Regions from separate parts of the Cohnella hongkongensis genome, predicted to be linked through region 1. Evidence: predicted binding sites of a transcription regulator. Region 1 holds the regulator's gene; the other holds the start of a gene.
The links. The regulator Rex, encoded in region 1, represses fermentation and respiration genes when NADH is low (regulators of the CRP and FNR family bind a similar motif). The targets are predictions, from matches to a motif close to TTGTGAAATATTTCACAA.

Region 1 (4,209 bases):
CTGCCGCTTCTCCAGCAGGTGCTTCCGATGCCCTTCAAGGCGTCGGTGTTCAAGGGCAGAAGCAATTATTTATGTCTCCGGAAGTTCGAGAGCCGGCAGCAAATTCCGGAGCATGCCTTGGGCAAGGAGGATGCGGTCGTTCGCGGCGGCATGACCGTATGGCTCGGAGAGACGACCCGGGGAGAATCGGAGGAGCTGAACGTCGGAGGGCGCAACCGCGAGGAGTGGGCGGCCGTCGCCAGCGACGCGGCCTCTTGCCTGAATCGGGCATGTCCGTGGTTCAGGCGCTGCTTCTACCACAGGGCCCGCCAGGAAGCGGGCAAGGCGGATTTAATTATCACGAACCATGCGCTGCTGTTCACCGATATGAGAGCCGATCATCGTCTGCTTCCCGCCTACGACCGGCTGATCGTAGACGAGGCGCATCATCTGGAGGAAGTAGCGAGCAGTCATCTCGGTCAGAAAACGTCCTATTCCTCCCTGCTCATTCCGCTGCAGCGGATGTGGAAGGACGCTCGAACCGGCCTGCTGCCGCAGTTGATCGGAGACGTGGCTGCGATGGGAACGGAGCGTGCGGGAGCTTGGACGGAGAAGCTGGAGCTGCTTGCGCCCAAGGTTCAAGATATTCGCGAAGCCTGGGATCGCTGGATGGAGGCGCTGTTCGCGATGCTTGCCACGGGGGCCCCTGCCGACGAGACCGGCGCCTTCACGCTGCGAATCAAGCCGGCGGATCTTCCTCCGCAATGGGAAGCGCTGAGCGTAGACGGCAACAATGTCATTCAGCTTCTGTCCGACTTGATACGTCCGCTGGAGAAGCTGGCGGCCGAAATCCGCGAGGAGTCGGACGAGCTCGGCATGCAGGGCTTGCTGACCGACCTGGGCGGCGTGCTGAAGGACTTGGCCAACATTCGCGCCGACGCGCAGTCTTTCGTGACGCTGGGGCGGCCCGAATTCGTTTATTGGGCCGAAGGGAACTCCCAGTACCGCAATCGCTCCGTCAGCGTGTACGGAGCTCCTGCGGACGTGAGCGAGCTGCTGAAGGAAGGCGTCTTCGACAAGAAGTCGAGCGTCGTTATGACGTCCGCGACGCTGACGATCGACAAGTCTTTCAAATATGTGACCGAACAGCTCGGATTGTCCGATGCGGAGAAGAACGGGAGGTTGAGAACGGCGATGCTTCCGTCTCCCTTTCGTTATCGGGAACAGGCGCTTGTCCTTATTCCGCGGGATTTCCCGGCAATTAAAGGCAGGGACGGGGAAGCGGGCTTCGTCCGGGCGCTGATCGATTCGCTTCACGAAACGGCCAGAACGGTGGGCGGCAGAATGCTGGTGCTGTTCACCTCCTACCGGATGCTCAGGAACGTCTACGGCCCGCTTAAGGATCTCCTCGAGCCGGCCGGCATTCAGGTGCTCGGACAGGGCGTGGACGACGGCAGCAGAAGCCGGCTGACGCAGCAGTTCATGAAGCGGCCGGCCTCGGTGCTCCTCGGCACGAGCAGCTTCTGGGAGGGCATCGATCTGCCCGGCGACGCTCTTACCTGTCTGGCGATCGTGAGATTGCCTTTCCAGCCGCCCAACCATCCGGTGGCCGAGGCCAAGTCCGAGAAGCTGCAGGCCGAGAATCAGAATCCGTTCATGAAGCTGTCGCTGCCGCAAGCGGTCATTAAGTTCAAGCAGGGCTTCGGGCGGTTGGTCCGAACGGCCAGCGACAAGGGAATCGTCATTTTGTACGATACGAGAGTCATCGATACGAGCTACGGCAAATATTTTCTGTACTCGCTGCCGGGTCCGAAAATGGAGCATTTGCCGCTAGCCGGCATGTCGGCAAGAATTACGCAATGGCTGCAATCGGAAGAGGACGGGGAAAAACCGTTAGCCGCAGGGCAAAAGAGAGGGGACATGCGATGAAGCCGATGAAAATATCCGAAGCCGTCGTCAGGCGGCTGCCGATTTATTTGCGTTATCTGAACGAACTCAGCCTCAGTCACATTCAGACCGTATCGTCGCAGGACTTGGGGGAGAAGCTGGATCTCAATCCCGCCCAGATCCGCAAGGATTTGGCCTACTTCGGCGAGTTCGGCCGCAAAGGCGTCGGCTATAACGTCGATTACCTGATCGAGAAAATCCGCCAAATCTTAAAGCTGGACAAAACGATGAACGTCGCTCTGGTCGGAACCGGCAATCTGGGCCGCGCCTTGTGCAACTACAACATGTACATTAAAGACAATATGAAGATTGTGGCGGTGTTCGATGCCGATCAGAGCAAAGCGGGCTCCTCCATTAATCATCTTAAGGTTCAGCCGATGCAGGAGCTTGCCGACACCGTTCGGAAGCTCGACATTGCCGTAGGCATCATTACGGTGCCCGCCGGTGAGGCGCAGAACGTCGCCGACCAGTTCGTGGCCGCCGGCATTAAGGGGCTGCTGAACTTTGCTCCCGTCGTTCTGAAGGCGGCCCCCGGCGTTCGCATTCATAACGCCGATTTTACCGCCGAGCTGCTGAGCCTGGCTTATTATATGGACGCTCATGAGGATGAGAGAGAAAGGGAAGTGAAATCATGACCCGGCTGTTGATCAGACAGGGCCTATTCGTGACAGTGGACGAGCAGCTGCCCGTATTCCAGGGCTGGCTGGTTGCGGAGGACGGAATCATCGCCCGGATGGGCGAAGGGGAAGCGCCGCCGGAGGAAGCCGATCAAGCGACAGAGATTGTGGACGGCAGCGGACTGCTGTTTATGCCCGGTCTCGTAAACACGCACGGCCATGCGGCGATGTCGCTGCTGCGAGGAATGGCCGACGATCTCGTGCTGCAGGATTGGCTGCAAAATCATATGTGGCCGACCGAGGCTAAATTTACCGGAGACGACGTCTACTGGGGATCGGCGCTGGCCGCCGCCGAGATGATCAAGAGCGGGACGACGACGTTCGTGGACATGTACGACCATATGCATCGCGTCGCGGAAGTGGTGGAGAATTCCGGCTTAAGAGCCAGCCTGACGAGAGGCGTCATCGGCTTATGTCCGGAAGACGTGCAGAAGGCCAAGCTGGAGGACGCGATCGGATTCGCGCGGGAATGGCACGGGCGGGCGGACGGCCGGATTCGTGTCATGATCTCTCCTCATGCGCCTTATACGTGCCCGCCGGACTATATCTTGAAGTTCGTGGAGGCGGCGCACGAGCTGGATTTGCCGATGCATACCCATATGTCCGAGACGCTGACCGAGGTGGAGCAGAACGTGCGCGACTACGGCTGCCGTCCGGTCGAGCATCTGGATCGTCTCGGCGTGTTCGGAAGACCGACGCTCGTCGCCCACGCGGTTCACCTGAACGACGAGGAAATCGCCTTGCTGGCCGAACGGAAGGTCGCCGTATCCCACAATCCGATCAGCAATCTCAAGCTGGCGAGCGGCGTAGCCCGGGTGCCCGAGCTGCTGAAAGCGGGCGTGACCGTATCGCTCGGAACAGACGGGGCGGCGAGCAACAACAATCTCGACCTGTTCCAGGAGATGACGACTGCAGCGCTGCTGCATAAGGGCGTTAGCGGAGATCCGACCGTCGTGCCGGCGGCGGAGGCGCTTCGCATGGCCACGCTGTACGGGGCCCGTTCGCTTGGGCTGGAAGGCGTCGCCGGACAGTTGAAGATCGGCCTGAAGGCGGACATCATCGCCGTCAACATCGCCCAATCCCATTTCGTACCGCGCACCGATTACGAGTCTCACCTCGTATACTCCGCCAGAGGCTCCGACGTCGTTCACGTATGGGTGGACGGCAAGCAGCTGCTGAAGGACGGCCGATTGACCACACTGGACGAGGAGAAGATCATGGCCGAAGCCGAGGCTTGCTATCGGAGGCTGCGGGCATGAACATGAGCCGAAGCGAAGGCAAGCGAGCGCTGCCTTCTCTTTCTCCCGGCAGATGGCTGATCCTTATCGCCGGCTTTCTTTTGTTCGTCGCCGTATCGTTCGTGCTGTACGTCCGTTCGGCCGATTCCGATTACCGCCGGGGGGAGCAGCAGGCGATCCGTGCCGCCAAAGAGCAGGGCGAATTGGTCCGCGTGGACGAAGTGTACCGGCATACGTGGCAAGATACGGTATGGATCGTGAGGGGCGAGGACGCCGGGGGCGAAGCGTGGACGCTGTTCCTGCTGCAGGAGGAGATCGTCCGGAAAAAGGCGAGCGAGAACATGACCGAGCAGCAGATGCGGGCCAAG
Region 2 (4,209 bases), on a different contig from region 1:
CCGCAACGCACCAAATCGCGATCAGGCCGATCGGCACGTTCATGAGAAACATCCACTGCCAATCGTAGTTTTGAAGCAGCCATCCGCTGACCGTCGGACCGAACGCCGGCGCCATCATCGAAGCCAGCCCCCACAGGGCCATTGCCATCGCTTGTCTTTCCCGCGGAATAATCTGATAGATCAGCGCCATCGTCGTCGGAATGATCAGTCCGCTGAAAGCTCCCTGCATGACGCGGAAGCCGATAAGCGCCGTTTCGTCCCATGCGGCGGCGCACAAAGCCGAAGCCAGCGTAAAGCCAATCAAGGAAAACAAGTATAACCGCTTGTAGCTGAACTTCTCTCCCAGATAACCGACGATCGGCGCCGTTGTACCCATGGCCAGCATGAAGCCGGTCAGCGTCCATGTGACGGTGTCCAAGCTCGTCTGAAAATGGTCCTTCAAAATTTCCAGGGCGATATTGATCGTGCTCGAAGCCAGAATGCACAGAAACGAACCCGTAAAAATTGCAACCATTATCGGCAAGAAACGTATGTCTTGATTATTGCGTTCTTCCATTATGCGATCCCCGCGCCTCCGTTTGTTCCTATGTATTTTTTTACATATATGCTGGCAAATAATAATAACGCCAAAATCCCCATCTGTCAAAGTATGCTATTTTGGAGGATTCGTCCATGAACACGTTGGCCTACGGCCTGCTTAGCCTGCTCTCCTACTCTTCCTTATCCGGTTACGACCTGACCCAGAGAATCCAGCCCTTCTGGCCGGCCAAGCACAGTCAGATCTATCCGCTGCTCGCTCGGCTCGAGGAGAAGGGGATGGTGGTCTGCGAGCTGGTGCAGCAGAACGACAAGCCCGACAAAAAGGTGTACTCGCTACAGGAGAAAGGCTTCGACGCCCTGCGGGAGTGGCTGACCGTTCCGGCCTCCGATCCGGTCATGCGCGACGAGCTCATGCTGAAGGCGTTCTGCGTCTCATTCGTGGATCCGTCGGTTTCGCGCAAGCTGTTCACGGCCCGGCTGGAGCACTATCGGGCGAAAGCGCTGCGGCTCGAGGAGAAAATTCAGACGGTGCGCCGGATGGCCAATGCGGGGGGAGACGGAATACCGTCGTACGATTCCCCGTACTTCGGCGCTTACATTATGCTGAACAAGGGGAAGATGGTCTGCAGAACGAACATCGAATGGTGCGAATGGGTGCTGTCGATCATCCCGGACGGCGCTTCGGCCGCCGGATTCCCGTCGTAACAAAGCGAAGGCTGCCTCCTCCCTTGCGGGACGGGCAGCCTTCGCTCCGTGTTTGCGATATTATGCCGTGCGCGCATCCGTCGTATTGCCTCCCTTGCCGCCGGTCAGCTTCTTCCAGCCCAGACGGATCCAGGGAAGAAGGTAGTAATCCAGGCCGAACTTGCCGGCATTCGCTCCGCCGATGAAGACGATGATCCCAAGCAGCGTCAGCCAAGGGTTCGTCGATACCGTTCCGGCGAACAGGAACAGGAAGTTCATCAGAAGTCCGAAGAATGCGGCCGCCGCCGTCAATCCTCCGACGATAAGCCCCAAGCCGACAAGGAACTCTCCGACCGGAATCAGGAAGTTGATCAGCTTGACGTTCGGCAGGGCAAAATGCTCCAGAAACCCGGTATACGTCGGATAGATCGCTTGATTGGTCGCTTTGTCGAGAACCGGGTTTTGGATCGCGTTCTTCAGAAACCCTGCCGCATTGAAGCCTTCTCCGCCCATTTTATGCCAACCGGCATCGAGCCATTGCCAGCCGAGGTAGATCCGAAGCAGTGTCAGCACCGCCGCTGCCCAGACGTTCTCTCTCAGAAACTTGATGACCATAGCTGCCATCTCCCTTCGTTTTCTCGTTTCCTTACGCCTTCATTATGACTCGCATTTCCGCCTTATAATGTGAATTAAATCACAAACTATCGCCCGGTTTGCCCTCAATCATGAACAATTGGTGAAAATGGCGAAACGACGCGATGCGAAGTTTCGGCGGAAGGCGAGTGACATGGTACAATGAGAAGCAAAAAGAATCGGATGGGAGATTCGCCATGAGCGCACAGAGCCACGCACAGAAAGAACAAGCCGTCATTATCGGAGCAGGCCCCTGCGGCCTGTCGGCCGCCCTCGAGCTGCAAGCGGCCGGAATCGAGCCGCTGCTGATCGAGAAGCATGCCGTCGTCCATTCCATCTATCAATATCCGACCTATATGAACTTCTTCAGCACCGCCGAGCTGCTCGAGATCGGCGGCATTCCGTTCACGACGCCCAACGACAAGCCGTCCCGCCGCGAAGCGCTGCAGTACTACCGGGACGTGGCGCTGCGGCGGAAGCTGCGCATACGCGCCTACGAGGAGGCCGTCTCCATTCGGCCGCAGCCGGACGGCTCGTTCCTCGTCGAGACGGCCGACCGGTTCGGCGGCGCCCGCGCGTACGAGACCCGGTATGTCACCGTCGCGACCGGCTACTTCGATCACCCGAACATGCTGGGCATTCCCGGCGAGGAGCTGCCGAAGGTGACTCATTTCTTCGGCGAGGCGCATCCGTACACGGGAATGAAGGTCGCGATTATCGGCGGCAACAACTCCGCGGTGGATGCGGCGATGGAGCTGCTCAGAGTGGGCGCGGAAATTACGGTCGTGTACCGGGGGGACAGCTATTCGCCCAGCATCAAGCCTTGGGTGCGGCCGCTGTTCGAAAGCAACGTGAACAAAGGCAACATCCGGATGCTGTTCTCCTCGCGCGTCGTGCGGATCGACCCGGACAGCGTCACGATTCAGCCGACGGAGGAAGGGGCCGCGCCATACCGGCTCGACAACGACTTCGTGCTGGCGCTAACCGGCTTCCGGCCGGAGCGGACGCTGCTGACCGACGCGGGAGTGATCGTCGATCCGGAGACGACGGTGCCTGCCTTCGAACCGGAGACGATGGAGACGAACGTGCCGGGACTGTTCATCGCCGGCGTCATCGCCGCCGGACGCGAGGCGAACGAAATCTTCATTGAAAGCGGGCGTCATCACGGCAAGCTGATCGCGGAGCGGGTTCGGGCTCTGCAAAGCTAATCGAGCTCGAGCGCTTCTTTATGAAGAGGGCCTGCTTTGTTGTTGTACCTGCTCCAGCACAACAGGCCCGAGCAGTCCGCCCTCCTTGGGAATTGCAAATTGCTGCCGCAGCTTCCGCCAGTTCGCCCCGCTGTCGCCGAACGCTTCTTCTGCGCTCATGCGGTTCGATACGACATTCGTTACCGCCACTGTGAACGCGTTCATTCCCGGACGCATCGCCGCAGTAACATCGAACCGGTAAGGAGGAACGAACGAATGCCCGATCCGAACGCCGTTCACCGCAACTTCCGCAATCTCCTCCACGCGTCCGAGATCGAGCAGCAGCCGTTCCCCGTCCGGGATCCTCTCTTCCCCCAGTTCCAGCTCCCACGTATAGACGACTGTGCCGGAAAAGGCCGGATCCAGCTCCAGCCAGGATTCAAAACCGGACCGTGTGCCTTCTTTCCAGTCGAAGCGCACATGTTCGGCGGAAATGGGAAGGCGGCGTACAACCGCAGCTGCGCTGCGATACGGCGCGGGCACGGCGAAACCAGGCATCTCGCTGCCCGGATCATGATCCGCGGTTAAGATAAGCGAACGATACGGGGGCAAGCATAGATAAAACTCGGTGCCGGTGTCCGTTTTTCGCAGATCAGGACGCCATTTGTCGCCGGTTAGCGGCTCCCATGCGACGAACGCTTCGGCATCGCCGGCGCCTGCCAGCGCAAACCAGCCTTCCGCTGCCTCATCTACGCATTCGTTGCTCAGCAGCCAGATGGACTCCTCGTCCTTGATGCGGTGCAAGAGCCGCAATCCGCCGGCGCCGGTTCCGTCCAGCGTCACTTGCCGCTGAATGCCTGCCTCCATCCACGCTTGCGGCAAATCCGCCGTATACTCGGTCACATGCACGTGCGGCAACTGGCAAAACGCTGTCAATCTGTCCGTCCATTGTTCGGATACCCCGTCCACTGCGTCGAGCACGGCGTTCGGATAGCGGTCGGAGAAGAACACCGGAATGCCCGCGTCGCGGATCTCCATCAGCTTCTGAAGCAGCGGCGCCGGGATATACTCCAGCCCGGGAATGACGATCCCTTGATACGTTTCCTGCTGCAAGCGAAGCTGGCCGTCCGAAGCGGTTACGTCAGCCACGAGCACCTCTTGCGGA

Region 2: ACFO3S_RS05165 (DoxX family membrane protein) is a predicted target of Rex. The motif match lies at 1,907-1,924, and genes of this name have one in related genera.

What each region holds. Positions count from the first base shown of each region.
Region 1 is NZ_JBHSEP010000003.1:404,868-409,076, reverse strand. Features, by position in the region: gene dinG (ATP-dependent DNA helicase DinG) at 1-1,908, shown strand, start outside; gene ACFO3S_RS07345 (redox-sensing transcriptional repressor Rex) at 1,905-2,561, shown strand; gene ACFO3S_RS07340 (amidohydrolase) at 2,558-3,862, shown strand; gene ACFO3S_RS07335 (cell wall elongation regulator TseB-like domain-containing protein) at 3,859-4,209, shown strand, end outside.
Region 2 is NZ_JBHSEP010000002.1:440,303-444,511, forward strand. Features, by position in the region: gene ACFO3S_RS05155 (DHA2 family efflux MFS transporter permease subunit) at 1-514, opposite strand, end outside; gene ACFO3S_RS05160 (PadR family transcriptional regulator) at 673-1,245, shown strand; gene ACFO3S_RS05165 (DoxX family membrane protein) at 1,306-1,839, opposite strand; gene ACFO3S_RS05170 (YpdA family putative bacillithiol disulfide reductase) at 2,055-3,065, shown strand; gene ACFO3S_RS05175 (glycosylhydrolase-like jelly roll fold domain-containing protein) at 3,084-4,209, opposite strand, start outside.